4 regions of the Bacillus sp. NEAU-Y102 genome follow, and region 4 is predicted to be linked to each of the others. Evidence: riboswitches for the same ligand, from Rfam matches in the RefSeq annotation. Region 4 holds a riboswitch; each other region holds the start of a gene.
What was found. Region 4 has a riboswitch for S-adenosylmethionine ahead of mtnW (2,3-diketo-5-methylthiopentyl-1-phosphate enolase). Riboswitches for the same ligand answer to the same signal wherever they lie in the genome.
Positions count from the first base shown of each region.

Region 1 (7,392 bases), on a different contig from region 4:
TTTTTCTGGACATACAATCCCACTAAATTTAACAAGCTTGGTTAAAGAACTCTCTCTTAAGTTGGCTCTTTGTAAGGTTTCTTGATCACCAAATACATTAGACACTGTATTATCCGCAATAATTTTCCCTTCATGTAGAACTACTGCACGGTCTGCATATTCTAGTGCGAGATTCATATCGTGAGTGATAAAAACAAATGAGATTCCCTTTTTAGCTAGTTTTTTAATAAACGACATAAATTGTTTATAATGATAATAATCTTGTCCCGCTGTCGGTTCATCTAATATGATAAGCTTGGGATCTATTGTTAATACAGATGCGATTGTTACTCTCTTTTTTTGCCCATAGCTTAGCGCTTGAATTGGCCAATTACGAAATGGATATAAACCACAAATTTTTAAAGTTTCTTCTACTCTATTCTTAATTTCTTCCTTAGAAAAATTATTTAATTTTAATGTAAATGAAACTTCTTCAAAAACAGTGGGCTGTGTAATCATATGATTTGGATTTTGCATCACGTAAGATATGGTTTCCCCACGTTTACGAATAGACCAAGAACTAATATCTTCACCTTCTAACAAGATTTCCCCATTTTTCATTTTGTTTATGCCTATAAGACTATGAGCTAATGTTGATTTCCCTGCTCCATTATGTCCCAACAGTGCCACAATTTCTCCTTCATATATTGAAAGGTTTACATTTTCTAATACTTTTTGTTTATTAGGGTATGAAAATGATAAATTCTCCACTTTAAGTAATTCCTTGTTTTTAGTATTACCTTTTAATATGACTTGTTTCTCCATCCACTCTCTTATAACGTTGCTTACCTTTTCCTTTTGAAGGTTTTCCATTGGATATATTACGTCATTATTACTATCAAAATGTAATCTCTTTAATGCTTCGATGTAAATAGGCTCTCTTAAGCCAATACATGGTAATATATTTGACGCTAAGATTTCTTTTGGTGTTCCTATTGCAATGACTTTACCTTCATCAATTAATATAACTTTGTCTAAATCCAGCTTTAAAATTTCTTCTATCCTATGTTCGATAATAACAATCGTTTTATTATATTGCTCATGTATATCTTTCATAAGTTCTATCGTATGTAATGCGCTTAGCGGATCTAAGTTCGCTAACGGTTCATCGAACAATAATATATCCGCATTTGTTGTTAATAAACCAGCAAGAGAAACTGTTTGCTTTTGACCTCCTGATAATTCATGTGGACTTTGTTTATGAAACGTATGCATCTTCACCTTTCTTAATGAGTCCGAAACAATCTTTTTCATATCCTCTTGATTTACACATTCATTTTCTAAATAAAAAGCTACATCTTCTTCTACTGTCAGACCAATAAATTGAGCATCTTGATCTTGCAAAATTGTTCCCACATGTTTACTCTGTTCAAAAATACTGCCTTCCCTCGGATCTTTACCGGCAATTAATACGTTACCTGTACTAATCCCTTCATAAGAAAATGGAATTAGCCCATTGATACAATGAGCTAATGTCGACTTTCCTGAACCACTTCGTCCAGCAATTAGCACTTTTTCCCCAGGGTATATATGAAAGGTAATATCACTTAAAGTAGGCTGCGCAGCATGCCCGTATTGAAAGGTGAATTGTTCAAACGAAATAATTGGTTGCATGTTAACATCCCTACTTTTCAATTTTTAAATGTGCATGTTTCTTATTGGATTTCGCCAAGCCAATTGTAAGTGGCAATCCAAGAACTAAGAATACGATAACATCGGAAATTGTTGCTCCTAATACTTGTATAACAATTTTGTCAAATGGTTCTCCCATCACAATAATATCGAATGCCCCAGCAAATATAATAGCAATGACAATACCAACTAACCCAGTAATTGCCAAATAAGAAATATCTCCCTTGTTAAATGACCCGTTTTTCACACTAAAACCAACTCTTTTTTGAATAAGACCCATTGAAAAACCAATAATCCCTGAACTAATAACCCAGCCCCACCAAATCCCCCAGCCAGCAATCGTATCTGTTACGGTATGACCGATAAGTCCGATTAAGAGTCCTGCCACTGGACCAAATAATGCTCCAAAAACAGTTAATATAGCTAATGCTGGTTTAATAAATGTATTCGGTGCAATAGAAAATCCCCAAAGTCCTAATATCCCGTATAAGGCTGCTCCAATCCCGATTGCTACTACTAACTTTGTTGATAATTTATTCATTACAATTCCCCTCTCATATTGGTCAACTTTTATTATTCTATATTTATTTTAAAAATGAATTATGCATCGACACTTCCTTTCTATACAACAAAAAAATGACCTCTTACATAAGAGGTCATTTTCTTTCACGTTCAAGAATCCTCTTATCTTTCAAAAAACACATCGTGTCCTCTGCGGAATTAGCACCTTCCTATAAAATTGCATAGGGGTTGCTGAGGTTTCTTAGGGCCGTTCCCTCCACCTCTCTGGATAAGTATTAATTTGTAATTCGTATTATGGCACTAAAAAGCATAAATTTCAATACTTTTCTAACTATTTTTATTTTTCGTTAAATAGTACATTTAAATCATTGTATTCTTATCGGAATTATGAAATAATAAATTCAAAATCGTTTCGGGAGGAATGCATTATGAAAGTTATTGGTTTAATTGGGGGATTAAGTTGGGAATCTACATCATTATACTATAAACATATTAATACACTTACACTCTCTCAATACGATCAAAATGCGAAGCTAGTTTTATATAGTATGGACTTTGGAGAAGTAACTACTTTATTACAAAACCATCAATATGAAGAAGTAAAAAATGAACTAGTCACGGTTGCAAAGAAGGTTGAAAAATCTGGGGCTGACTGTTTATTAATGTGTTCAAATACTGTACATCTATTTGCCGAAGAAGTAGAACAAGCAATCTCTATCCCGTTTCTTCACATTGGCGATGTAAGTGCTAAAGAAATGGTAAAACAAAATATAAAACGTATCGGACTATTAGGAACAAAACAAACGATGGAGCAAGATTTCTATAAATCACGATTAGCGAAATATAACATTGAGACAATTATCCCAAATGAAGAGGAAAGAACAGTTATCCATCATGTCATATTAGATGAATTAAGTAAAGGGATCATTTCAGAAGCATCTAAAGAAAAGCTATTACAAATTACAAAGTCATTAATTCAAAACGGCGCTGAAGGTATACTATTAGGCTGTACTGAAATACCTTTACTCATCTCCCAAAATGATCTTACTGTTCCCGTTTTTGATACTGCTTTTTTACATGCAAATACTGCTGTGCAATTTGCTGGATAAGAATATACAAGCATAAAGGTACGAACCTCTATGCTTGTATATAGTTACGACTATTTCCCCCGCTATTTACGGGCAGTAAAACCCCCAACGATTAAAGTTTCACTTTATTTAAAAGAGATTCAATAACTGCAATTACTTCTTTTGAACCACCACATTCTAAAAAGCTATCATTAAGTTTTCGTATACCATGCTTATACTTTTCGTTTGAAAGAACATCTGTTACAGCCTCTTTTAAAGTGTGCACATTAACATGTTCTTTCAATAGTCTACGCGCTGCTTCCAGTTCAGTTAATCTTTGCGCTATCATAGGCTGATCTTTATCATGCGGTATTATTACAAATGGGACATTATAATGAATGGCATCGTGTACGCTATTCATGCCGCCATGTGTAATAAAAACATCCGCTTCATTTAATATTTCTGATTGAGGTACGTATGGAGCAATTATAAAATTATCTGGTGCTTTCTTAATTTTAGAAATATCATTTCTATCACCAATTGCCATTACAACTATCCCATCAAAATCTGAAAAAGTATCAATACAAGTATTAAAGAATGGTTCGAGTCCTTCAAGCAGTGTTCCCATTGAAATATAAATAACTTTCTTCTCTTTAAGTGATTCCAGTGGAAACTTTATATTTGTTTTACGCTTTGAAATACTCGGTCCAATAAAAATGTTATTTTCTCCGAACGATTCGCTATTAGGTTGGAAATAACGACTTGTGTATACGAGACAAACATCACCCTTATTATTCATAAATTGAAGATTATTCTTTGGTTTTACTCCAAATTCATGTTCCATCTGGTTTAGTAATTTTTCAGAGATCTCCTCTGGTTGGAATGGTATATCTGCATTTGGATGAAAAGGTAATGTCTTCAAAAACTCTGAAGGAATTAAAAATATAGGCGAGGACACTACACCTGGAACTTGTAAATACTCCTTTACTAACTCTCCCGCACCAAATATATCATAAATTACGAAATCAAAATTTATGCTTTCACTTAATTGTTTCGTAATTTCTAATATATATAAAGAAGTTTGAACATGCACATGAAAGAAAGCATTTAACCCAGATGAGGTTTCAGCATCAATAGAAATCTCCTTTAATAGATCCGGATGTGTATGTACAGTAGCTCCTAAATCTTCAATCCTATCTTTAAAGTTTGCAGTTGTAATATAATGTACGTTATCCCCTCGTTCAGTAAAGGCTTTCACTAAATTTAATGTAGGGTTTACATGTCCCTCTGCTGGAAAATTAACTACTAAAATATTTAGCACTTATTCCTCACTCCTTACATTTCACTGTTTTAATTAAAGCATACTGTTATTTGTACATGTAATCGTCCCCTAATAGTCCTAAAATGCTTGCTACATTATGTTGATAAATAATTTTCAGTCATCAACATAAAAAAAGCATCTACCTATGTAGATGCCTAACCGTGATAAGGAGTGTTCTGTGAGGTTAGAACAAGCTTCTCTGCTTGTCCTATGCTATCAATATATGATTTATTTTATAAAACGTGAATAGTTAATAGAATTATTTTATCCATTTTATATGATCAAATGGATAAAATACCATTTCTACTTTACCTATTATATTTGACTCATCAATAAGTCCAAGTGTATTCCTACTATCTTTACTATGATTACGATTATCCCCTAACACAAATAATTTATGCGTAGGAACTTTTATTTCTCTCAAATTTGAAAAACGATTGGATACTTGTGACATATCTAAATGTATATACGATTCATCACGCTTTTTACCGTTAATAAATACCTCATCCTCTTTTAGTTGTATGTTATCCCCCGATAATCCAATAATTCGTTTCACATAGTAAGTAGGCTCGTCTTCTTTTTTTATAATGACAACATCTCCATGATGAAAAGACGATAAACAGACGTTTACCTTATTAACAAGTATATAATCTTTTTCATTCAAAGTAGGTTGCATCGAAATTCCTTCTACCATACAAAATAAAAATGACTTATTAATAAAAATAACCCCTATTATAATTAAGATGTAGCTACATATGTTCCTCCAATATTTTAGAATAAACGGCTTCATATATACCTCATTTCTAATCTATTCCCAGATAAAAACGCCTCTAGTTCACATGAATGCTAGAGACGTTTCGTCCATTTTAATTCTCTTTAGAGGCATCTGTTTTTGGCGCTTCACCAGTTAATCGCTTATTTTTCAAATCAAAATAAGCATCTAAAACTTCTTTTCCAATATCGGAGTTAATGCCCGATTTATCATTTTCAACCCACGGTACTACAACAGAAAATGCTACTTCTGGATCATCATATGGCGCATATCCAGCTAATGTTAAGTTATAACATTCTCTACGATCGCCTTTCGCATTTCGCCCAATTTCATTTTCTCCACCATATACAGTTTGTGCGGTCCCTGTTTTACCAGCTGGTTTATATGGTGCTTTTTGGAACGCTCTTACTCCCGTTCCATCTCCTTCTTGAAATACTTTTCTAAATCCTTCTTTTACTTGATTAATATATTCTTGTTTCATATCGATTCTATTTAAAACAACGGGTTCTATTGATTGTACTACTTTACCAACCTCATCTTTTTGAACGGTTTGTTCTCTAATCTCTTGAACAATTTGTGGTTTCATTCGATACCCTCCATTTGCGATAGTCGAAATATATTGTGCAAGCTGAAGTGGTGTATATGTATCATATTGTCCAATAGAATAATCTAATAAGAAACCAGGCTGATTATCTTTTCTTCCAATTTGTCCTGCAGTTTCATTCGGTAAATCAATACCAGTTTGTACGCCTAGTCCAAATTGCCTGAAATAATATCTCATTTTATCAAAATATTCTTGTTTAATATCTAGTGAACTATTTTTCACATAATCCACACCAGCAATTTTTAATGCTATATTAAACATATAAACGTTTGAAGAAACTTGTAACGCTCTTAGATCGTCTATATCACCAAAATTTTTCCAAGACTTCTTTTCCTTAGTTCCTTTAAACTTCATAGGTGCATCATAAAAATGTGTTCCAGGAGTTATTGCATTTGTTTCAAACCCTGTTAACACTGTCGCACCTTTAACCGTTGATCCAAGCTCATATGAACTTGTCAGCGTGCCTAAAGCATAATCTTCTACTTCCATTTTCCCATCTTTTTCTACAAGCCTTTTCCCAGCCATTGATAATACTTGGCCATTTTTAGGATTCATCATCACTACGAAAGCACGGTCTAACATTGATTCTGATCCTTTATATTGTTTTAATATTTTTTCTATACTCTCCTCTACTTTTTTTTGCAATTCCATATCTATGGTTAAAGTTAAATTTTTACCGCTTTTTCCTTCCGAAACCGTTTCCGTTCTCATTGTATTGCCTTGTTTATCAGCAATGCTTCTTACTTCTTTTTTCGTACCATGAAGTACATCTTCGTATTGCTGTTCGATATAACTTTTGCCGACCCTATCATTTCGGCTATAATCACGCACTAAATAATAATCTAATCTTTCACGTGGCAATCCTTCATCAGCATTTGAAACGTTACCAAGAACGGAACGAAATAGACCATCATTTACATAGATTCTCTCCCAATCAACTGATGCGTCTACCCCTGGAAGTTTCGCTAAATTTTCACTAATCACCGCATATTCCTGTTCACTAACGTCCTTTTTAATAATTTGAGGTGCCATCTGAAAACCTGAGGTCATTTTACTTTTAATAGCTAACACTTCTATATCTTTAGCCGTTAGTTCTTGAAGATTTTTATCTGTAACGCGCTTCCTTTTTAAATCTTCTATTTTTTTGTCTAGCTCTTTTCCGGTAATATCCTTATCTCGGAACTTATCTATTTCTTTTTTTGATACTAAGTCTTGAGTAAGTTCTGGATTTAATTGCATCCAAAAGTCTTTCTTATCAGTCTCAGTTAACTTATCTATATCTTCTTGCGGCATTTCAATAATGTCTGCAAGTTGTCTTGCTGATTTTAATATTTCTTCTTGTTTTACACCTTTCACCTTTGTATATGTAATCGTACGTAAAGACTTATTATCAACTACTGGATTTCCTTCACGATCAAATATTTTCCCACGTGGT
Region 1 is NZ_JBTWFK010000019.1:45,723-53,114, reverse strand. Features, by position in the region: gene ACYFX0_RS29725 (ABC transporter ATP-binding protein) at 1-1,653, opposite strand, end outside; gene ACYFX0_RS29720 (ECF-type riboflavin transporter substrate-binding protein) at 1,664-2,212, opposite strand; SAM riboswitch class I at 2,353-2,468, opposite strand; gene ACYFX0_RS29715 (aspartate/glutamate racemase family protein) at 2,622-3,302, shown strand; gene ACYFX0_RS29710 (macrolide family glycosyltransferase) at 3,394-4,581, opposite strand; gene lepB (signal peptidase I) at 4,841-5,371, opposite strand; gene ACYFX0_RS29700 (peptidoglycan D,D-transpeptidase FtsI family protein) at 5,448-7,392, opposite strand, start outside.
Region 1: another riboswitch for S-adenosylmethionine. It lies ahead of ACYFX0_RS29720 (ECF-type riboflavin transporter substrate-binding protein); the one in region 4 lies ahead of mtnW (2,3-diketo-5-methylthiopentyl-1-phosphate enolase).

Region 2 (7,392 bases), 180 kb from region 4:
CCGCAAAGGTGAACAATTTGATACTTTTTAAGAAGTTCTGGTAATGCTTCTCGAGCCGTATCATTAATTTTCTTCGCGCCCAAGCTGCCTCCCATAATCGTAATAACTGGCTTTTTACGTGAAAAACCTAAAAATGCTAAACCTGTTTCAGGATTTCCCTTCAGCACTTCTTCACGTACAGGAGATCCCGTATATATTACTTTTCCTTTCGGTAAATGCTTCGCTGCTTCTTCAAATGTAACAAATATTTTCGAAGCAAAACGAAGCGCAATTTTATTTGCTAGTCCTGGCGTCATATCAGATTCATGTAATAAAACTGGTACTCTATTTAGCCATCCTCCAATTACGACTGGTACAGATACGAAACCGCCTTTTGAAAAAATCACATCTGGTTTTAGTTTTCGAATCCTTACATACGCATCCATAACACCCTTCATTACAAGAAAAGGATCTTTTATATTTTTCAAATCAAAATAACGACGTAGCTTTCCACTCGAAATACTATAGTAGGGAATGCCTTCCTTTTCTATAATCGTTTTCTCAATACCTTGATGAGAACCAATATAAGAGATATCCCAGTTGTCTTCCTGTAAATGTGGGATAATGGCTAAATTAGGTGTTACATGTCCTGCCGAACCGCCACCTGTAAAGACTATTTTCTTCATACGTCTCCCCCTTCTAGACTATAATACACTAAAATATCTTGCCTCAGGGTGAGAAAATACCATAGCCGTTACGGACGCTTCTGGCTCCATCATGAATCCTTCTGTTAATGAAATACCTATTTCCTCTGGATGAATTAAGCGAAATAGCTTTTCTTGATCTGCAAGTTCTGGACACGCCGGATAACCAAATGACACGCGTATTCCTCTATATTTCGTACGGAAACGTTCTTCCATCGTCAGTTCAGGTGAGTCTGGAATGCCCCAGCGGTCACGAATGAGCATATGTGTTTTTTCAGCAAGTCCTTCTGCTAATTCAAGCGCTAACGATTGAATGGCATGACTACGTAAGTAATCACCTTTCGCCTTCCACTCTTCAGCAATGTCCCGAACTCCTTCCCCAACCGTAACAGATAAGAAAGCAACATAGTCCATCTCATCTCCAATTGGGCGCAAATAATCGCCTAAAGTACGATAGGGGGCCTTTCCTTGTCTAGGGAACGTGAAACGCTCTATAACACGCGTATGATCTTCTGGATCATATATTACAATGTTTTGTCCATCGCTTTGCGCTGGGAAAAATTGATACACTGCTTTTGGCTTTAACCAAGATTGTCCTTCTTGCAATAATTCATCTATTAAATCATTTAATTCATGCGCTCTCTTATCTCCCTCTTTCAAAAGCTTCTTCACATTTCCTTTTAATCCAAGGTGATGCCCAAGTAGCATTTGTCTATTTAAAAATGGAGCGAGATGAAGGGCGGGAATATCGCGTAATACAATTCGTTTTGTTGAATCAGGCACGATAACCTCAGCCTTTGGTAATGGCTCAATTACTGCTGGAATTTCTACTTTCTTCTCCTCTTTTTTTACGATATGAAGATGCCGTTCTTTCTTATCCTGTTTCATCTTCTCACGCTCTTCTTCTTTTTGAAGCTTATTAATAATATCGAGCCCCGTCATCGCATCACTCGCATAACAAACGAGCCCTTTATATGATGGTGAAATCCGATTATCTGTAAACTTTCTCGTTAATGCTGCACCACCTACAACAATGGGAACATCAATATTTGCAGCTTTTAAATCTTCAGCAGTCGTTACCATTTGTTGCGCTGATTTTACTAATAAACCTGAAAGTCCTATAATGTCCGGATTCTTTTCTTGTACTTCTTGAACAATTCGATCTGAACGTACATTAATTCCTAAATTAATAATCTCATATCCGTTATTCGCTAAAATAATTTCAACGAGATTTTTCCCAATATCATGCACGTCACCTTTTACAGTTGCTAATAATACTTTCCCTTTTTTCGCACTATCACTAGATTCCATATATGGCTCTAAATAACTTACAGCAGCTTTCATACTTTCGGCACTTTGCAATACTTCAGCAACAATAAGTTCATTATTATTAAATAGTCGTCCTACCTCGTCCATCCCTGTCATAAGCGGACCGTTAATAATATCAAGAGGTTTTCTTCCTTCTTCAAGTGCAAGACTTAAATCCTCGTGTAATCCTTGTTTCGTACCTTCTACAATATAATTTGCTAGTCTTTCATCAAGCGTTAACGTTTCTTGCACAACGACATCTTTCTTTTTAGCGACTCGGTAAAAGTTTGTAAATTCTTCTAACGTCTCTTTAGTCGTTTCAAACAGTAATGCATCTGCAAGGTGTTTTTCTTCCTCTGGAATCGACGCATAGCGTTCTAATTTTTCCGTATTAACAATCGCGTAATCTAATCCAGCCTTCGTAGCATGATATAAAAAGACGGAATTCAATACTTCACGTCCAGCTGGTGGTAAACCAAATGATATGTTACTTACACCTAAAATCGTTAAACACTCTGGTAACGCTTCTTTAATAAGACGAATTCCTTCTATAGTCGCTGCCGCTGAACCAATATATTCTTCATCACCTGTCCCTACTGGAAACACAAGTGCATCAAAAATAATATCTGACGGACGTATTCCATATTTCGTCGTTAATAATTCGTAACTTCTTTTTGCAATTTCTAATTTTCTTTCAGCACTTACTGCCATACCATCTTCATCGATTGTACCAACTACAATTGCAGCACCATACTTACGAAGAAGCGGTGTTACCTTTTCAAAACGCTCTTCTCCATCTTCTAAATTAATAGAGTTGATAACAGCTTTTCCTTGAATATAAGTAAGTGCTCTTGCCATAACATTTTCATCCGTTGAATCAATCATAATCGGTACTTTTAACACTTTCGTAACTTCTGTCAAAAATTTCTCCATATCTTCTATTTCATCACGATCAGGATCTGCCATACAAATATCAATAATATGAGCATTTTTCTTCACTTGCGCCCTTGCCACTTCAGCAGCCTCTTCAAATTTCCCTTCTGCTACTAATCGTTTAAATTTACGTGATCCAATAACATTCGTTCTTTCACCTACAAATAACGGTCTCATAGACTCATCGTATTGCAGTGCCTCCAATCCACTAATTCCATGTCCTTCTCTCTCATGATGGTCACGAGGCTTAAGAGATGCTAGCGCGGATTTCATTGCTTTTATATGTTCTGGTGTCGTGCCACAACAACCACCGATAATATTAACCCATCCTTCTTCAGCAAATCGCTTCACCTTTTCAGCAAGAGAAGATGGAGATTCATGGTAATGTCCATCTTCATCAGGAAGACCTGCATTTGGATAACAAGAAATGTAACACTCCGATAAATCAGATAGTGAACGAATATGGTCCCTCATAAACTCCGGACCAGTCGCACAGTTTAATCCAACAGATAATGGTTTCATATGTTCTACTGATAAATAAAAAGCTTCAATTGTTTGCCCAGCCAGAGTCGTTCCCATTGGCTCAATCGTTCCTGAAATCATAATAGGAACCGTTTTTTTCATTTCTTCAAAAGCAGCTTGAATTCCAATATAAGCTGCTTTCACGTTACGCATATCTTGACTCGTCTCAACGAGTAATACATCAACTTCTCCTTTTAACAATCCTCGTGCCTGCCTTGTATAAGCCTCAATCAATTCTTCAAAAGTCACACCACCTGTAACACTAATTGCTTTCGTTGTTGGTCCCATTGCTCCCGCAACATATACTTCCTTCCCGCTTTCTTTAACAGCTTGCTTCGCCAAAAGTGCTGCCTTTTCATTTAGTTCTTCATCTAAATGAGACAGCTCATAATCACTTAGTACAATATTCGTTGCCCCAAATGTATTTGTTTCAATAATATCCGCTCCAGCTTCAATATAAGCTTTATGAATTTTTAAAATAACGTCTGGTCTTGTTTCTACTAAATATTCATTACAGCCCTCGTACTCTTCTCCTCCGAAATCTTCAGCAGTTAAATCCTCTTGCTGAATCATTGTCCCCATTGCCCCATCTAATATTAAAATGCTATTCTGTAATTTTTCTTCTATACACTTCATCAATTAATACCTTCTTTCACTTCTTGCTTTTCTCTTACATATTTAACAAGATGTTCTGTAATTTCATACTTTAAAAATGGTGTAATAAGATAAATACCATTAAAATATTTCATCGCTATGTCGATTAATTCTTGCGAAATGCGAATCCCTTCCTCAATTGCTGCCTCTTTCGTTTCGTGTCCATCCATTCTCTCTCTTATTTCTTCAGGAAGAGTAATACCCGGCACCTCAAAATGAAGAAAATCTGCATTCCGCTTACTTACTAACGGCATAATTCCAATAAAAATAGGTTGTTCCAAATGCTTTGTCGCTTCATACACTTCTTCAATTAGCGCGATATCGTAAATTGGCTGAGTTAAAAAATACTCCGCTCCAGCATCTATTTTTCGTTCCATTCGCTTAACCGCTGCTTTTAAGTGCCTCACGTGAGGATTAAATGCGCCGCCTACAGAAAACCTTGTCGCCGGTCCAATTGATTTCCCTAAAATTGAACGTCCATCGTTCATTTCTTTAATCATTTTAATGAGCTCAATAGAGGATAAATCATATACAGAAGTTGCACCGGGAAAATCACCAACGCGCGCTGGATCACCAGTTAAAGCTAACACTTCTTCCATCCCTAACGCCGATAAACCTAACAAATGAGATTGTAGTCCAATGACGTTATGATCTCTACACGTTAAATGTGTCAATACTGGGATATCATGCTTGGTTAATAACGCACCCATTGCCATATTCGAGATGCGAGGCGATGCTAATGAATTATCTGCTAGAGTAATAGCATCTGCTCCCGCTCTTTTTAACGCTCTTGCTCCTTCAAAAAAACGCTGTGTATCTAACGTTTTCGGTGGATCTAATTCCACTACAACTGTCGTTTGTTTTTTCGCTTTCTCTGCTAGAGTGACGTGAGCCTTCGAACGTTTCTCATGCGTATGAACGACTTTCGGCCTTTGAATCGTGTCTTTTTCTATTACAGGGGTAATATTCGCAACAGCGCGCTTCATACTTTGAATATGTTCTGGAGTCGTACCACAACAACCACCCAATAATCGAATACCTTGCTCAATAAATCTCGGTGTCATCGCTTCAAAATAAGCTGGGCTTCCCTCATATACATAACGTCCCTCCACATAATTCGGGAGACCTGCATTTGGGTATGCTGATAAATAGCCATTTTGCGGAATCGATATCATTTTGAAAGCTTCCGTCATATGAAGCGGCCCTAGTTGACAATTCAATCCAACAACATTTGCACCGCAATCTATAAGTTGCTTTAATATTTCATTGACATCATTTCCATTTTGAGTCGTACCTGCTTCATGTAACGCTAATTGAGCAACAATTGGAATATTCGTTTGCTTACGCAATACTTTAACGGCATGAAGTAATTCAAATTCATCGTAAAAAGTTTCTAATAGTAATCCATCAACCTGCTCTTCTAGTAAAGCCCCTGCCTGTTCAAGTAGCATAAACTCCCTTTCCATATCAGTCGTTGTAACGGCTCCGATGTGTTTCATACCACCAATTGTTCCTAAAATTGCATTTCTGTCTGTAACAGATGCTTTCGCCAGTTTTACTGCCGCTCTATTAATTTCTGTAACTTGATTTTCTAAACCATACATACGTAATTTCGTCTCATTTGCCCCATACGTATTCGTTTGAATTACATCTGCTCCAGCAGCTACATATTGTTTATGAATCGATATAATTAAGTCTGGATCAGATACATTCAATTCTTCAAAGCTACTTTGCAAACCATGTGAATGCAATAACGTCCCAACCGCACCATCACCTATTACAATTCCTTTTGATAATAAATCTAGTAATTTCACGAATCTCCCTCATTTCTATCAATATAAAAACCCCCTCTTCACTTTGAAGAGGGGGACATAATCGTTCCTCCTCTTATTATGCAAAACATTCGTTTTGCAGGTATTAGCACCGTTTCAAACATTTCGTTTGAAGGTTGCCGGGTTTCACAGGGCCTTTCCCTCCACCGCTCTCAATAAGAGTTGTCTTTATTATTTTATTTATGTAGCTAAAAGGAAATGCGTTCCCCTTTTAACAATGTTTGTTAATTTTTTAATAAATTTAGCATGCACAAAAGTAAAAGTCAATGATACTTGCGGAAAAATAAAAATTATTTAAAATAAACTTGCAATTCAATTATCTTTTGTTGTAAAGTTAAAAACATAATAAAAATTTCATACGAACATTCTTATCTAGAGAGGTAGAGGGACTGGCCCTATGACGCCTCAGCAACCATTAACAGTTTGTTAATAAGGTGCTAATTCCAGCAAATTGTGAAAGATTTGACAGATGAGAAGAAGACTCTATTCAAACCGAAAGCCTTCTTCTTAGAAGGCTTTTTTTATTTTATATTCACTTAATGTTTCAATTTAAAAAGGAGGAATTTTCACATGTCAACAATCGAAACGAAACTAGCACAAATCGGAAATCGCAGTGAAACTACAACAGGAACGGTTAATCCACCGGTTTATTTCTCAACCGCTTATCGTCACGAAGGAATTGGTAAATCTACTGGCTTTGACTATTCACGAACTGGCAATCCAACTCGCGGTCTTTTAGAACAGGCGATCGCAGACTTAGAATATGGCGAACAAGGTTATGCCTGTAGTTCAGGGATGGCGGCTGTTCTCCTCGTCCTTTCTCTATTCCGCTCTGGAGACGAACTTATTGTATCTGAAGATTTATACGGAGGAACGTATCGATTATTTTCTGAGCACGAAAAAAAGTGGAATGTTCGATGTAGATACGTAAATACACAATCTATTAAACAAATTGAGCAAGCTATCACAACTGAAACGAAGGCTATTTTCATAGAAACTCCAACTAATCCATTAATGCAAGTTACTGATATTGCTGCTGTCGCAACTGTAGCGAAAAGGCACGGACTACTTCTTATTGTAGATAACACATTCTACACACCTTATATACAGCAACCATTAACAGAAGGTGCTGACATTGTACTCCATAGCGCAACGAAATATTTAGGGGGACATAACGATGTACTAAGCGGACTTGTCGTTGCAAAAGGAATGGAACTTTGCGAGGAAATCGCTCATTATCATAATGCATCAGGCGCGGTTTTAAGCCCATTTGACTCATGGTTATTAATTCGCGGTATGAAAACGTTAGCGCTTCGCATGAGACAACATGAAGAAAATGCGAAAGCAGTTGTTGCATATTTAAATGATGAAAACGGGGTGACAGATGTATTTTATCCAGGAAGAGGCGGCATGATTTCATTCCGCCTTAAAGATGAAGCTTGGATTAATCCATTCTTACA
Region 2 is NZ_JBTWFK010000001.1:1,155,784-1,163,175, forward strand. Features, by position in the region: gene ACYFX0_RS05840 (undecaprenyldiphospho-muramoylpentapeptide beta-N-acetylglucosaminyltransferase) at 1-665, opposite strand, end outside; gene metH (methionine synthase) at 684-4,082, opposite strand; gene ACYFX0_RS05850 (bifunctional homocysteine S-methyltransferase/methylenetetrahydrofolate reductase) at 4,082-5,914, opposite strand; SAM riboswitch class I at 5,985-6,094, opposite strand; SAM riboswitch class I at 6,298-6,408, shown strand; gene metI (cystathionine gamma-synthase/O-acetylhomoserine thiolyase) at 6,503-7,392, shown strand, end outside.
Region 2: another riboswitch for S-adenosylmethionine. It lies ahead of ACYFX0_RS05850 (bifunctional homocysteine S-methyltransferase/methylenetetrahydrofolate reductase); the one in region 4 lies ahead of mtnW (2,3-diketo-5-methylthiopentyl-1-phosphate enolase).

Region 3 (7,392 bases), 770 kb from region 4:
AATACAACTCCTCTAAAAAAACTTTTAGACGATAACAAAACAGATGCTTTTGTCGTTGTACATAATGGACAACTTGTTTATGAACGATATTTCAATGAGTATAAACAGAATGAACCTCATGGTATGGCATCATTAGCAAAAGTCTTTACCGGGGCAATTATACAATCTCTCGCTGAAGAAAAACGTATTGACTTAGAAAAAACAGCTGACACTTACATAAAAGAATTAAAAAACACACCGTTCGGTAATGCCACACTTCAGCAATTAATGGACATGCAAGTTTCAGCTGAATATCCTACTCATGGATATGAGCAACCTGGGCTAGAAAATCAAGATGCACAATTATATTTAGCTAGCAATATTTTACCCCGCGGCAAAAATTACGACGGTCCGATGAAAATTTATGATATGTTACGGGAAGCCGAAGAAACTGCACCGCCTGGTTCTTCCTTTTCTTACAATAACGGATCAACAGAAACGCTTGCTTGGATTATTAGAACTATTACTGGTAAATCACTAGCTGAAAATGTAAGCGAACGAATTTGGTCTCAAATTGGTATGGAAGAAAACGCGTATTATGTTACAGATGAAATGAAAATAGAACAAGCAAGCGCTGGCTTAAATGCAAATGCTAGAGATATGGCGAGATTCGGGCAATTACTATTAAACAACGGGGAATATAACGGAAAACAAATTCTCCCTTCTTCTATTACAGAAAGTGTAAAAAATGTACAAGAAGGTGAACTTGAAATTAGTAGTGGCGCTTCTATTTCTTATCATAATCAATGGTGGATTCCCCACAATGAACAAGGTGCTTTCGAAGTGTTAGGTAGTTACGGACAAACACTTTACATCGATCCAAAAGCAAATATGGTAATCGTTCATTTCTCTTCTAACGCAACGCCAAGTAATGAAATACATTCGGTTTATTCAAATATGTATATTGATATTGCACATCATTTAGAAAAGCTTCCACAGTAGTGGAAGCAGGAGTTTAAACCTTGCACAGTTATGACTATTCAATTGAACACTCGATCTGTTGTGCTAAAACGTCAATATAGTAAAAAAGGATCTCTCTTGATATAGAGAGATCCTTTTTTTTATTTCTTCTTCTTTTCTGTCGGTTGGCTTTGTTTAGCGAAATTAGATGAATCATCGAAATTTGGTTGCTTTTTACCTGCATTATTACTTCTACCTTTTCCCATATGTAATGCACCTCCCCTCACCCTTACTATTCCCAATAAAAAACTCCTCTTGCGTTCAGGAAAAAATTTTTATTGTCGCTTATTAATAATGTCCAACAGTTCTCGTAGTACTTCCAACACTCTCGGTTCTGCCATACCATATTGTATACTTTCAACCATAGTGTTAATGGTGATCATCATGCTGAGCTTGATAAAGAACAGCTTGTGGATAAAAAAACCGTACATTCCATACATGTGAAAGAAGTTTTAGTGGTATTTTGACTCATCCAAGCATATAAAGTAACTAAATACTTGCTTGGTACCTATCTGTTTGTTGCACAAAACCAACATCCCTAGTAATCTCTCGTAAGATATTTGAAGATAACAATCTTTAAAATTCTTAAGCAAATAATTGTAATTCATCAGATACAAGAATAGACATAAAAAAACGCTATCCTTTCCTATATATTTATAGAAAGAATAGGTTTTTTCATTTTAATAGTATTACTTGATAGTATTGGCATTCCTATTAAAGCTAATATACAAATAACATCAATAAACTTGTAACTATGCCAACCCAAATGCAAAGAATGAAACAATAACCCATAATGTCTTTAATTTTCAATCCCAGCACACCTAAAAGAGGTAATGCCCAGAACGGCTGAATCAAATTTGTCCATGCGTCCCCCCAACCTACCGCCATAGCGATAGTAGCCGGATCTACACCTAACTTCAATCCTGCCGGGACCTGCAGTGGTCCTTGTAAAGCCCATTGCCCCCCGCCAGATGGCGCCAATAAGTTTACCAGCCCCGCTGACCAATATGTAAATATATCAAATGTATCCTTTGACGCAATGGATGCCATCCATTCAATGATTGAGCTTCCCAAACCTGAACTACCTAAAACAGCAATAATCCCTGCATAAAATGGAAACTGTAAGATAATTGGAGAAATGGATTGCGCAGATTCTTTAAATCCTTGTGCAAAGTTACCAAGAGAACCATGTAGGAGCAAACCAAGTGACAAGAAAAACAAATTAATGATATTTAAATCTAAACTATGACCGTTCATGAATTCATAAACACAATACAACGTGCCGATTGCGCCTAATATTATTCCTAAAACTGGTGTCCATTCCAGTTTTTCCGCAGGAGTTAAACTTTTTTGAGGAGGTTTTACAAAAGAATTTGTATCAGTTTCGATTGCTTTATAGCTGATAATCCCACTTTTGGGAGCCATAAGTACAATAATAATTGGCATCGTGATGAATAGAGTGAAAAAAATAATTAAAGTAGAGTAACTAAAGATTGTTTGTGAGGTAGGAATAATTCCAATCATATCTACAAGAAAATGATCCTTTGTGGCAATTGTCAGGCCAATAGAACTGGAGAGACCTGCGCTATATAAGGCTGTCGGAGCATAAGCAGCTGCTACAAGTAATGGAAAATGTGCATTCGCATTCTTTTTTGCTACTTCCTTTGCAATGATAGCTCCCACAACTACGGCTAGCCCCCAATTGATATAGTATGCAATTGCACTGATCAAAAATGTCATCGTATAGGCCTTTTGAGGTGTATCGGCTAACTTTGCAACAGACTGCAAGGCTCTATTAATAAACGGGACAGAAGCTAACGTCATCCCTGTAACCATTAGCAATACCATTTGCATTGTAAACGTTAAATAAGTCCAAAACCCATCCCCCCAAGATTTTACGATTTTGTACGGATTTGAGGGATTCATCAACAAAGCTATAATGAAAGTAAATAAAGTGAGCAGCACTGCAATAACAAAGGCATCCGGGACATATTTCTGAGACCATCTCGAAAATATATTTGCACATCGTGTAAGCAACGATTCTTTCTTTTCTGGTTCTGAATTTGTCTCCATTAAGGAATGTTTCATAAATATTCTCCTTTCTAAATTTTAATAAGGTAAATATAAATAACATTCCACAAAAGAAAATAAAATCCTTTTGCACTTGCTGCATATTAATCAACTAGATCAATATTCAAATACCGTTCCTTTCAACCTTTCTGGGCATTACCAGCATTAGCGATAGCTGGTTTAGGTGCTCGTGACATTATGGGATTTTGTGTTGTGAACTTACTATATGCGGGTTTTATCATTTAGTCTATACTTCTTATTTATTTAAACGAAAAGCTAGTTTTATACTAGTTTTTTTACATAATAAATCATTTATTTCCCATGCAATTTATAACTGTATTCCACTCTACGTCCTTAAGATGTAATGCCTCAAACGCAAAAAAATCTTCACACACTTTTTCAATTAGATATGGATTTTCCCTCAAAAAATTCCACTGTAATACTTTAGGAAGAAAATGCATTTCATATTCTTTACTTCCCCGTACTACCTCATCAACTTCTCTTTCACAAATTCCTCTTATCAAGTAGTCATTTCTTAACTCAATTTGAATTTGTTGAAATGTATCGCTGCATTTTTTCAATTGAAGTAAACGCGTAACATACTTCCGAAAAAGTTCGCCATCATACTGAACACAGTTTATAATACGGTCGACTTCATTCATAATGTACGAGCCTTTTCTTCTATTTGTAATAACCATTTTTCACGCTTTGATACTTTACTCGTTTTCACAGATTGAAACACTGACCGTTTTATATCGCGAATGCCACAAAAACGTAAAACACCTCTCTTCATCATAATCCAATCTGCTGATCGATATAACAATGCGACGTACCATAGAGGCGAGTCTAACGTATTAATAACCCATGCTTTTTTCCCTTGCAATAATCCTTTCGGCAGAGCCCCTTCATATTTATAAGCAAATCCAGCTACGAAAATACGATCGATAAATCCTTTTAAAATTGCTGGCATCCCCCACCACCATATTGGATAGATGAATAGAAGTGTATCTGCTTCTTCTACTAACGTTCTGTACCGAGCTGTTTCCTCTTCATTTACTAAATCACGTCTTTTCTTCTCTTCATGAAACACGAGGACTGGATCAAATTGTTCTTTGTATAAATCAAGTACGGTAACTGAATGATTTGTTTCCTGTAGTCCTTTTTGCACATGATTTAAAATCGCCGCGTTAAAACTTGAAGGATTAGGATGAGCGTATACAATTAGTACATTCACTACATAACAACTCCCTCTATAAGTTAAAGTTTCCCCTTCTTTAACAACTTCTCTACAATTTGCACGTTTTTCGAACTTTGTAATAAACGGTTTAATACAGTAAGTAACTCTTCCTTTTCTAAATCTTTCAGTTTCTCTTTAACTGCACTCTCACCAGTGCCTTGAATATCATAAACAACTGCCGCCATATGTTTACAATAATTTTCATAGGGACACTCACAGTTACTTTCTGAAAAATCTTTGAGGTCGATAACGACTTCATAATTTCCTGCATTACCATTCACAAAAGCAAATACTTTATTATCATGTACTTCAACATCTTCTACATGTCCATCTTCATAATATTCATATCCTCTATCAATAATATATTTCGGAATATGCCTATATAGTTCTTTTATTAAATAAGCATACATAACAACACCTCTTCCTTTAATTCCCTTTTGACTTCCACAACCCCTGCATGTTATTCTAATAACTGTCAAATAGCAAGTCTATATGACAAAATGACTGACACCTATTCGGCGAAGGTGTCTCTTTTCATTTGCAGCCGATATGAATTGCCTCTTTCAGGCACATTCAATTTTTGACACTACACACTCAACACCATTCCCTGTATCAGGCTGCTTTAGCAGTCTTTTACTCTACATACTCCGTTATTTTAAGAAAAAAAGAGAGCTTAGCTCCCTTTTCTCGCCTTATACAATACCCCTTTTTCAGCATAGAGATATTCATCAGCTAATGTAATTTTCCCATCCAGTTTTAGTTCGTCTAATAATCTTGATAAATAAAATTGATGCAACATCTTTTTCGTGAATTTTCCTTCATGATGCGAAACGATATGTTCTTGAATATCTAATAATGATATCGGCTTATCTTGCTCTATCATATATTCATAAACTGTACTACGCAGTTTTACGTATTTTTCGAGTGTCACAGTAATGCGCAACCCCTTTCTTCTTAATATAAATTTTCGTAATCGGTTTTTTTGCAATAAAAAAACCTCTCCGATAAGAAGAAGTTACGTATATATCTTCGTCTTATCTCCCAGAACAAATATGTTCTGCTGGAATTAGCACCTGCATCGCGGTTGCTGGGTTTCATCGGGCCAGTCCCTCCACCTCTCTGGATAAGAAAATATTCACTTAATTCTTACTATACGTAATTCCACTTTAATTGTCAAACAAATATAATAAATATAACAAATTATATTTTCTTCCTTACTGTTCATACTACCCATATACGAACATGCAAGGAGGATTATGAAATGCATCAAAATGCTCGCGGATATGTACAAGATTCTTTTCAATCATTACAAGAAGCTAAAAATTGTTTAGAAGAAGCGCTCGAAACAGTTGAAAAAGATTTTAATCGCGCTCGTATTGAACAATCACTTTATGCTGTTGAACAAGCTATTCAACGTTGCGAGTACACCGTTCACATTTTAGAAAAAGATTAAAAACTTCCCATCTATTGATGGGAAGTTTTTTCAAATGGCATACTTCATAATTATTGCCGTTATGATTAAAAAATATACAGAATTAGCAATTTCTAAAATTCCTACTTTTATAATAGAAATTTTTTTGCCATACAACACAATTGCTCGAATGACACTTGGTATAAAAATAAGAGAACACCACGGATTAATCGCAAATACAATTATCGTTAATAAGATATGATATCCCCAAGATATAAGACGATACTTCGGGTTATTTTTTTCACGAATCATCGTTTTCACATAGAACGTACTACCTAAAAAGTATAAAAATGAAATAAGTGCAATGAATAAAGCTGTATGATCGATTTGCTTCATTGAAAAGTAATAACTAATTAACCCACCGATACAAAACACAATGATTGCACAAATATCATTTAATAGTGCTCTTTCATTTTTTTGACGGGCGTAATACATATTCACTATAAATAATGGAATCATTACTATTAAGAATAAAAGAATTCGCCACTCATATAATAAAGAAATCATCCCAAATAGGAACGCAATGCTGAAATAAACAATGGCAGCTTGTAAAAACTCTTTTTTTCGTCTTTGCTTTATGTACGTAAGAAATGGATACGTGGCTAAATAGATAAAAAACCACGCTAAAAACAATGGAATATGATAAATAGTAGGTTTCCCAAGTATGACACTTAATAAAAAAGGAATAACAAGCATGGCCCATGCACCATGTTGCTTCGGAATAACTAACTTCATTAACTATACACCTCACTTTTGAAAAAAGTTCTCACCTACCATTATACAAATAATTTTATATAATAACGGATGCATATTAAATCAATTTTTTGACAAAAAAATGCTCCTTACAATATGTAAGAAGCATGAAAGAGGCAAACGAATATGTAAGTCGCGACCCTACCTTATATGAGTATGCTTTTCTATGTCACGTTATGCTCATCTAATATACCGTATTTCTTTTTAAATCTTGTAAGAATCGTAATCCATGAAGTACTAAATAGTAATAAGAAAATAACATTCGAAATCGCATGGCTCAAATCAAAGTAAAAACTTGCGATATAATACGAAATGACAGTTTCCCACGTTGCTTCTCGTATAAAACCGAGAAGGCCCCAGAAATTCATAATCCAGCCAAATAAAAAGCCAACAATTACTCCGTAAAGAAGTCTTCCCCATAGCTTTTTCATAAAAAATGTATTACGAAGTAGACCTGCTATAAAACCAATCATGCCCCATGAAAACATTTGCCACGGTGTCCATGGACCTTGTCCTAAAAAAATATTGGATACGATTGCTGCTGTAGCACCAATCATAAAACCAGTTTCACTTCCAAATACAATTGCAGAAACGATAATGACAAAAGAAGTTGGTTGTACACTTGGTAAAATAGAAAATGGCACCCGGCTTACTGCTGCAATTGCCGCTAATACAGCAACGAGAACAATTTCACGTGAAACAAACGCCTTTCTTTCAAAACGGATATAGAAAGGTAACATAATAACTGCTAATATAAACAAACTACTTAACATGTAATAACCGTCCATGACAAGTGTCGTAAGAAGTAATGTGCCGATTATTACTGCAAAGATACATATTATGAATGCAACATATCGTTTGG
Region 3 is NZ_JBTWFK010000001.1:206,192-213,583, forward strand. Features, by position in the region: gene ACYFX0_RS00995 (serine hydrolase domain-containing protein) at 1-981, shown strand, start outside; gene ACYFX0_RS01000 (short-chain fatty acid transporter) at 1,720-3,087, opposite strand; partial or broken gene ACYFX0_RS01005 (TIGR00366 family protein) at 3,211-3,337, shown strand; gene ACYFX0_RS01010 (hypothetical protein) at 3,378-3,731, opposite strand; gene ACYFX0_RS01015 (NAD(P)H-dependent oxidoreductase) at 3,728-4,303, opposite strand; gene ACYFX0_RS01020 (SWIM zinc finger family protein) at 4,327-4,716, opposite strand; gene ACYFX0_RS01025 (hypothetical protein) at 4,980-5,237, opposite strand; SAM riboswitch class I at 5,338-5,436, opposite strand; gene ACYFX0_RS01030 (hypothetical protein) at 5,568-5,759, shown strand; gene ACYFX0_RS01035 (YwiC-like family protein) at 5,790-6,512, opposite strand; gene ACYFX0_RS01040 (ECF transporter S component) at 6,695-7,392, opposite strand, start outside; gene ACYFX0_RS01045 (ABC transporter ATP-binding protein) at 7,369-7,392, opposite strand, start outside.
Region 3: another riboswitch for S-adenosylmethionine. It lies ahead of ACYFX0_RS01025 (hypothetical protein); the one in region 4 lies ahead of mtnW (2,3-diketo-5-methylthiopentyl-1-phosphate enolase).

Region 4 (7,392 bases):
ATACATTGTATTTGTAACACCTTGCTCTGTTTGCTTCGCTATGGAACCACCAACAATATGTACACCATATTGTTTCGACCATTCTTTCAACTTTTCTTTCGTTTCCAATCCATCCCTATCTGCAATTTCAGAAAGTCTTGCTAAATCATATCCTGTTGTCCATAATTCTGGTAAGACAATAACATCCGGTCTCTCCTTCATCGCTTCGCTTATTTTATTTTTAGCATTCTCAATATTTTTTTCTACATCCCCAAAAACAATATCCATTTGAATACATGCGACTTTCATTTTTTCAGCCCCATTCTTATTTTTCTCTTTACAAAATACTGGAAAGATTATATCATTTGTCACTAGAATTGTAACAACTTTCAAAAGAGGTGGAAAGTATGAAATTATTTCAACCTTCTGAGATAGTAACATCATTGCCAACACAATTTTTCGCTTCACTTGTTGCAAAAGTTAACAAATTCGTTGCAGCTGGTCACGATGTTATTAATCTAGGTCAAGGTAATCCAGATCAACCAACACCGCAGCATATCGTAAAAGCTTTACAAGATGCTGCAGAAAAGACCATTCATCATAAATATCCGCCATTTCGCGGACATGAAAGTTTAAAAGAAGCCGTGGCAACATTCTATCAACGTGAATATGATGTAATAATAAATCCGAAAACTGAAGTTGCTATATTGTTTGGTGGAAAGGCTGGATTAGTAGAATTACCAGTTTGTTTTACAAACCCTGGTGATTCGATTCTCGTTCCAGATCCAGGCTATCCAGATTATTTATCAGGAGTTGCTTTAGCAAAAGCACAATTTGAAACAATGCCGCTTATTGCAGAAAATAACTTTTTACCAGATTACACAAAAATTAATAACTCTATTGCCGAGCGTGCAAAATTAATGTTTTTAAACTATCCAAATAATCCTACAGGTGCTACTGCATCAAAAGATTTTTTTGATGCAACTATTCATTTTGCTAATAAACATAATATATTAGTGGTTCATGATTTTGCTTACGGTGCGATTGGATTCGATGGTCAAAAACCTGTTAGTTTCTTGCAAGCAGACGGTGCTAAAAATACAGGTATTGAAATTTACACTCTATCGAAAACTTTCAATATGGCTGGATGGCGTATTGCTTTTGCAGTAGGGAATGAAAGTGTCATTGAAACCATTAACTTATTACAAGATCATATGTATGTTAGTATTTTTGGTGCAGTTCAAGATGCTGCCCGCGAAGCACTATTAAGTTCACAGTCTTGCGTAATAGACCTTGTAAATAGTTACGAATCTCGACGAAACGCTCTTATTTCGGCTTGTCAATCAATTGGTTGGAATGTAAACATTCCAACAGGGTCATTCTTTGCATGGCTTCCTGTTCCAAAAGGATATACCTCTGAGCAATTTGCTGATATTTTACTAGAAAAAGCACATGTTGCAGTTGCTCCTGGTGTTGGATTTGGTGAACATGGCGAAGGGTATATCCGTGTGGGTCTCTTGCATACAGAAGATAGATTACGGGAAGCCATTAATCGAATTGATAAATTAAATTTTTTCAAAAAGTAATTGACAACATGAAAAATATCTGACAAAATTCAGTTATCTTAAAAATTTAAACATTTCTAAATACTTCTTATCAAGAGCAGGTGGAGGGACGAGCCCGACGAAACCCGGCAACCGATCTACAATTGTAGACACGGTGCTAATTCTCGCAGCATTACGCTGACAGATAAGGAGCTGGTTGTAAAAAAACCTCTCCTTAGCTGAGAGGTTTTTTTATTTAACTAGGAGGTTATAACAATGAGCGGAATTATAGCGACGTATTTAATCCATGATGATTCACATAACTTAGAAAAAAAGGCTGAGCAAATTGCACTTGGTTTAACAATTGGCTCTTGGACTCATTTGCCACAATTATTGCAAGAACAATTAAAGCAACATAAAGGCAACGTCATTCATATTGAGGAATTAGCTGAAAATGAACATACAAATTCGTATTTACGTAAAAAAGTAAAACGCGGAATTATTAAAATCGAATATCCGTTATTAAACTTCAGTCCAGATTTACCAGCAATTTTAACGACTACATTTGGAAAGCTATCCCTTGATGGCGAAGTAAAATTAATTGACTTAACTTTTTCAGATGAGTTAAAAAAGCATTTTCCTGGTCCTAAGTTCGGTATAGATGGTATTCGAAATCTTTTACAAGTGCATGATCGTCCCCTTTTAATGAGTATTTTTAAAGGAATGATTGGACGAAATATTGGGTATTTAAAAACGCAATTACGCGATCAAGCAATTGGTGGTGTAGATATAGTAAAAGATGATGAAATATTATTTGAAAATGCATTAACACCACTTACGAAACGCATTGTATCTGGAAAAGAAGTTTTACAATCCGTATATGAAACATACGGACATAAAACGTTATATGCCGTAAATTTAACAGGACGAACTTTTGATTTAAAAGAAAATGCGAAACGTGCAGTGCAAGCTGGAGCTGATATTCTATTATTTAACGTATTTGCTTACGGACTAGATGTACTACAATCACTTGCAGAAGATGATGAAATCCCAGTTCCTATTATGGCACACCCTGCTGTAAGTGGTGCTTATTCAGCATCTAGGTTATATGGAATTTCATCTCCATTATTACTCGGAAAGCTACTACGCTATGCTGGGGCTGACTTTTCATTATTCCCATCTCCATACGGAAGTGTTGCGCTAGAAAAAGAGGAAGCTCTTGCTATCTCAAAATATTTAAATGAAGACGATGCATTTTTCAAGAAGAGCTTTTCTGTTCCGTCTGCTGGTATTCACCCTGGTTTCGTTCCCTTTATTGTACGAGATTTCGGTAAAGATGTTGTTATTAATGCTGGCGGCGGGATACATGGACATCCAAATGGAGCGCAAGGCGGTGGTAAAGCTTTCCGTACTGCAATTAATGCTACTTTGCAAAATAAACCACTCCATGAAGTAGATGACATAAATTTGCATAGTGCACTACAAATATGGGGAAATCCCTCTCATGAGGTGAAATTATGAGTATTCAAGTATTTTGTGATTTCGATGGCACGATTACAAATAATGATAACATTATGTCCATTATGGAAAAATTCGCACCACCAGAAGCTGAAGAAGTAAAGAATAGAATTTTATCACAAGAGCTATCTATTCAAGAAGGTGTTTCTCAATTATTTCAATTAATACCTACTCATCTGCACGATGAAATTATTCAATTTTTAATAGAAACTGCTGAAATTCGTAATGGTTTTCATGAATTTATACAATTTATAAATGAAAATAACATTTCTTTTTACGTTATATCAGGTGGAATGGATTTCTTCGTCTATCCACTCTTACAAGGACTCATTCCAAAAGAGCAAATTTACTGTAATGAAACAGATTTTTCAAATGAATACATTACGGTGAATTGGCCTCATCCTTGTGATCATCATTGTCAAAATCATTGCGGATTATGTAAATCATCTCTCATCCGTAAATTGAGTGATACGAATGACTTCCATATTGTGATCGGAGATTCAATTACTGATTTACAAGCTGCGAAACAAGCAGATAAAGTATTTGCTCGTGACTTCCTTATTACAAAGTGTGAAGAGAATTATATTGCTTATACACCGTTTGAAACATTCCATGATATTCAAAATGAATTAAAACATTTGTTGGAGGTGAAATTATGAAACAACTTTTTCGTCAATGGTATGACTTAAGCGAGATAAAAAAAGAATTAACAACACGAAATTGGTTTCCGGCAACGAGTGGTAATATTTCTATAAAGGTTAGTCATGAGCCCCTTACTTTTCTTATTACAGCAAGTGGTAAAGATAAAACAAAAACTACTCCAGATGATTTTCTATTAGTAGATCATTTAGGGGTTCCCGTATTAGAGACTGAATTACGCCCGTCAGCAGAAACAGTATTGCATACACATATTTATAACAATACAAATGCCGGGTGCGTACTTCATGTTCATACAACTGATAACAATGTCATCACAAATTTATATAATGATGCAGTCACCCTTCAAAATCAAGAAATTATTAAAGCTCTCGATATTTGGGAAGAAGGTGCAACAATTCACATTCCTATTATCGAAAACCATGCCCATATCCCAACGCTTGGAGAAAACTTCCGAAAGCATATAAAAGGTGATTCAGGAGCAGTATTAATCCGTAACCACGGTATTACCGTATGGGGCCGAGATAGCTTTGATGCAAAGAAAAGATTAGAAGCTTATGAGTTTTTATTCCAATTTCATATAAAACTATTATCAATTCAAGGAGGCGTTTCTAATGGCGCAAATTCGTATTCATGAAGTAAATACTCGCATTGAAAATGAAGTGGAAGTATCTAAATTTCTACAAGAGGAAGGCGTTTTATATGAGAAATGGAACATTTCTAAACTTCCTACTCATTTAAATGAAAATTATTCGTTAACAGATGAAAACAAAGCTGAAATATTAGCTGTTTTTTCAAAAGAAATCGCTGATGTTTCAGCAAGTCGAGGTTATAAAGCACATGATGTAATTTCACTTTCAAATAGCACACCTAACCTTGACGAATTATTAATTAATTTCCAAAAAGAACATCATCATACAGATGACGAAGTTCGCTTTATCGTCAGTGGTCATGGCATTTTCGCTATTGAAGGCAAAGATGGGAAATTCTTTGATGTTGAACTTGAGCCAGGCGATCTCATATCTGTTCCTGAAAATGCAAGACATTATTTTACCTTGCAAGATGATCGTCAAGTTGTAGCTATTCGTATTTTTGTGACAACTGAAGGCTGGGTTCCAATCTATTAAGGTAGTTAGTTGAATAAAAGGACTTGGACCCCCTTTTCCAAACTTTTATTCACTCTACATATATACATCCTCCTATGGAACAGGCTTATTTCATTTTTGAAATAAGCCTGATTTTTTATTTACTCAAAAGTACCACTTCATCACAAATTTAACACCTTGATTTTTCAAGTATATTTTTTGAACATTTTTTGAATATTTATTGAATTTTTTCTGAAAATTCTGTTTTGTATATGATATACTACAATTAATTAAGAAGGAAAATAATATCGCAAACAGAGGGGGATAATCATGAGCTTACTTATCGCACTTATACTTGGGGTTACATGTGGAGCATTTCCAGTTATTTTAGGAGCTATTATGGAAGAGTTAGAAATTGGTGTTTTAGGATTTGTCGCATCTTGTGTAAGCGCTTTATTGTTTGGTTTATTCGGCGCTATTCCTGTTTCAATTCTGTGTGCTTTTTATATAATACGCCATGCTCGTACAAAACAATTGGGTCCTAATCACATCGCACAAATTATCCCATTCCCGGTTGAACGATGCCGCCGCGCTTCTAACTTATAATTATAAAAATTAAAGATGACTAAATAAATAAAAGTCCTCAAATGAGGACTTTTATTTATTTTCTTCTAGAAATTGAAACAATTCTTGTAGATGTAGGGCATCTTCACCATAGCTAACAGATACATGAAATATACCGTCAATCTCAGCTTGCATATAAAGATCCACTCCATCACGATCATATTTCAATGCCAAATAAAACTCCATTTCTTCTAACATCTTTTTTGAGGTTCGAATTACATAATGCCCCTTCTCATCTCTTCCATATTCAAATTCTGGTTCAAAATCATACTTTTGTTTAAAAGCTTCTTTTTGTTTTTCATTAATTTTCATACAAGTAGCTCGCTGTACAGTATCAATCATCTCATCAAACTTTTGAAGGTCCACCTCGTTTACCCCCTTATATATTTTTTATATAATACTTGTGTTCCACTATTTTCTTCTCCATCCTTAATTAACTCTTCATACAATTCTTTCGCCATACTTAAGCCCGGGACTGATAATTGTAATTTTTCTGCTTCCTCTAAAGCAATTTTAATATCTTTCATAAAATGCTTTACATAAAATCCCGGCTCAAAGTCTCCTTTTAACATTCGAGGAGCTAAATTACTTAATGACCAGCTACCTGCTGCCCCTGTTGAAATGCTCTCTAACACTTTATCTGGATTCAGTCCAGCCTTCTTCGCGTAAGCAACAGCCTCACATACTCCAATCATATTGGAAGCAATCGCAATTTGATTGCACATTTTTGTATGTTGTCCACTCCCAGCTGGTCCTTGTAATTGAATGTTTGTTCCTAACTTTTCAAGTAAAGGTAAGCATCTATCATATATTTCTTTCTCTCCACCTACCATAATTGCGAGTTTTGCTTCTTTCGCACCAACATCTCCTCCTGAGACAGGTGCATCTAACGTATATATATTTTTGCTTTTTGCAACTTCATTAATGCGTTTTGCTAAGGTAGGTGTAGATGTCGTAAAGTCAATTGCTATCGTACCTTCTTTTGCATGTTCTATAATTCCTTCTATACCAAAATACACTTCTTCTACATCATGTGGATATCCAACCATTGTCATTACAATATCAACTTGCTTCACTAACTCTTTTGGCGTATCACACCAATGTGCACCATCTTGCACTAAAGAATCTGTTTTTGCTTTCGTTCTATTATATACATATACTTTATGACCATCTTGCATTAAGTGATAAACCATACTTTTTCCCATTACGCCAATACCAATGAAACCTATTGATAAAGTTTTATGTTCCATTTTCTCATCCCCTTTGTTCTAATAAATCATTTACCATCTTTCGGAACTCTTTATTAAAGTCATCATCCATACTATTTTTCACATTTGAAAATAACATAACAAAAGTTCCTTTTTCTTTATTAAAATTATTAAAAGTGTTCCAACCAGATAATACACCATGATTATGAAAATAATCTGCATATATATAAAAACTAAATGCATATTTCCGTTCTGCTGAAGGTGAAAACATTGCTTGTATACTTTGTTCAGAAAGAAGTTTTCCATTTATAATTGCTTCGTCTAACTTCTTCATATCTCCAACTGTCGTATACATCTCACCACAACCATATAGCCAATCCATGCCTAACTTCTGCGCTGGTACAAGCTCTTGATCTTTTTTCACATAACCCTTTGTAAAATTTTTATCGCCAGGTACCATATTTCCCATACCGGATTCATGCATATCTGCTTTTATAAATATGTTTTCTTTTATGTAATCTCCTAAAGGTTTTTTCGATATATGTTCTATTATATAAGCAAGCACCATATAATTATAATCTGTATATCTCCAACCTGTTCCTGCAGGAAATTCTAAATTTTGACGTCCGATCCAATTAATTAACTGTAAACGGGAAGCAGCATTAACATTGCCTTTTGCGTGTTCAGGTAAACCAGAGGTATGTGTTAATAAATGATATAGCGTAATATTTTTATTCTCCGGAAATGAAGGAATATATTTATTTACATTATCTTGAA
Region 4 is NZ_JBTWFK010000001.1:971,842-979,233, forward strand. Features, by position in the region: gene ACYFX0_RS04740 (carbon-nitrogen family hydrolase) at 1-372, opposite strand, end outside; gene ACYFX0_RS04745 (pyridoxal phosphate-dependent aminotransferase) at 387-1,565, shown strand; SAM riboswitch class I at 1,630-1,735, shown strand; gene mtnW (2,3-diketo-5-methylthiopentyl-1-phosphate enolase) at 1,800-3,044, shown strand; gene mtnX (2-hydroxy-3-keto-5-methylthiopentenyl-1-phosphate phosphatase) at 3,041-3,700, shown strand; gene ACYFX0_RS04760 (methylthioribulose 1-phosphate dehydratase) at 3,697-4,335, shown strand; gene ACYFX0_RS04765 (1,2-dihydroxy-3-keto-5-methylthiopentene dioxygenase) at 4,313-4,825, shown strand; gene ACYFX0_RS04770 (hypothetical protein) at 5,114-5,389, shown strand; gene ACYFX0_RS04775 (DUF3909 family protein) at 5,441-5,773, opposite strand; gene ACYFX0_RS04780 (NAD(P)-dependent oxidoreductase) at 5,779-6,657, opposite strand; gene ACYFX0_RS04785 (serine hydrolase domain-containing protein) at 6,662-7,392, opposite strand, start outside.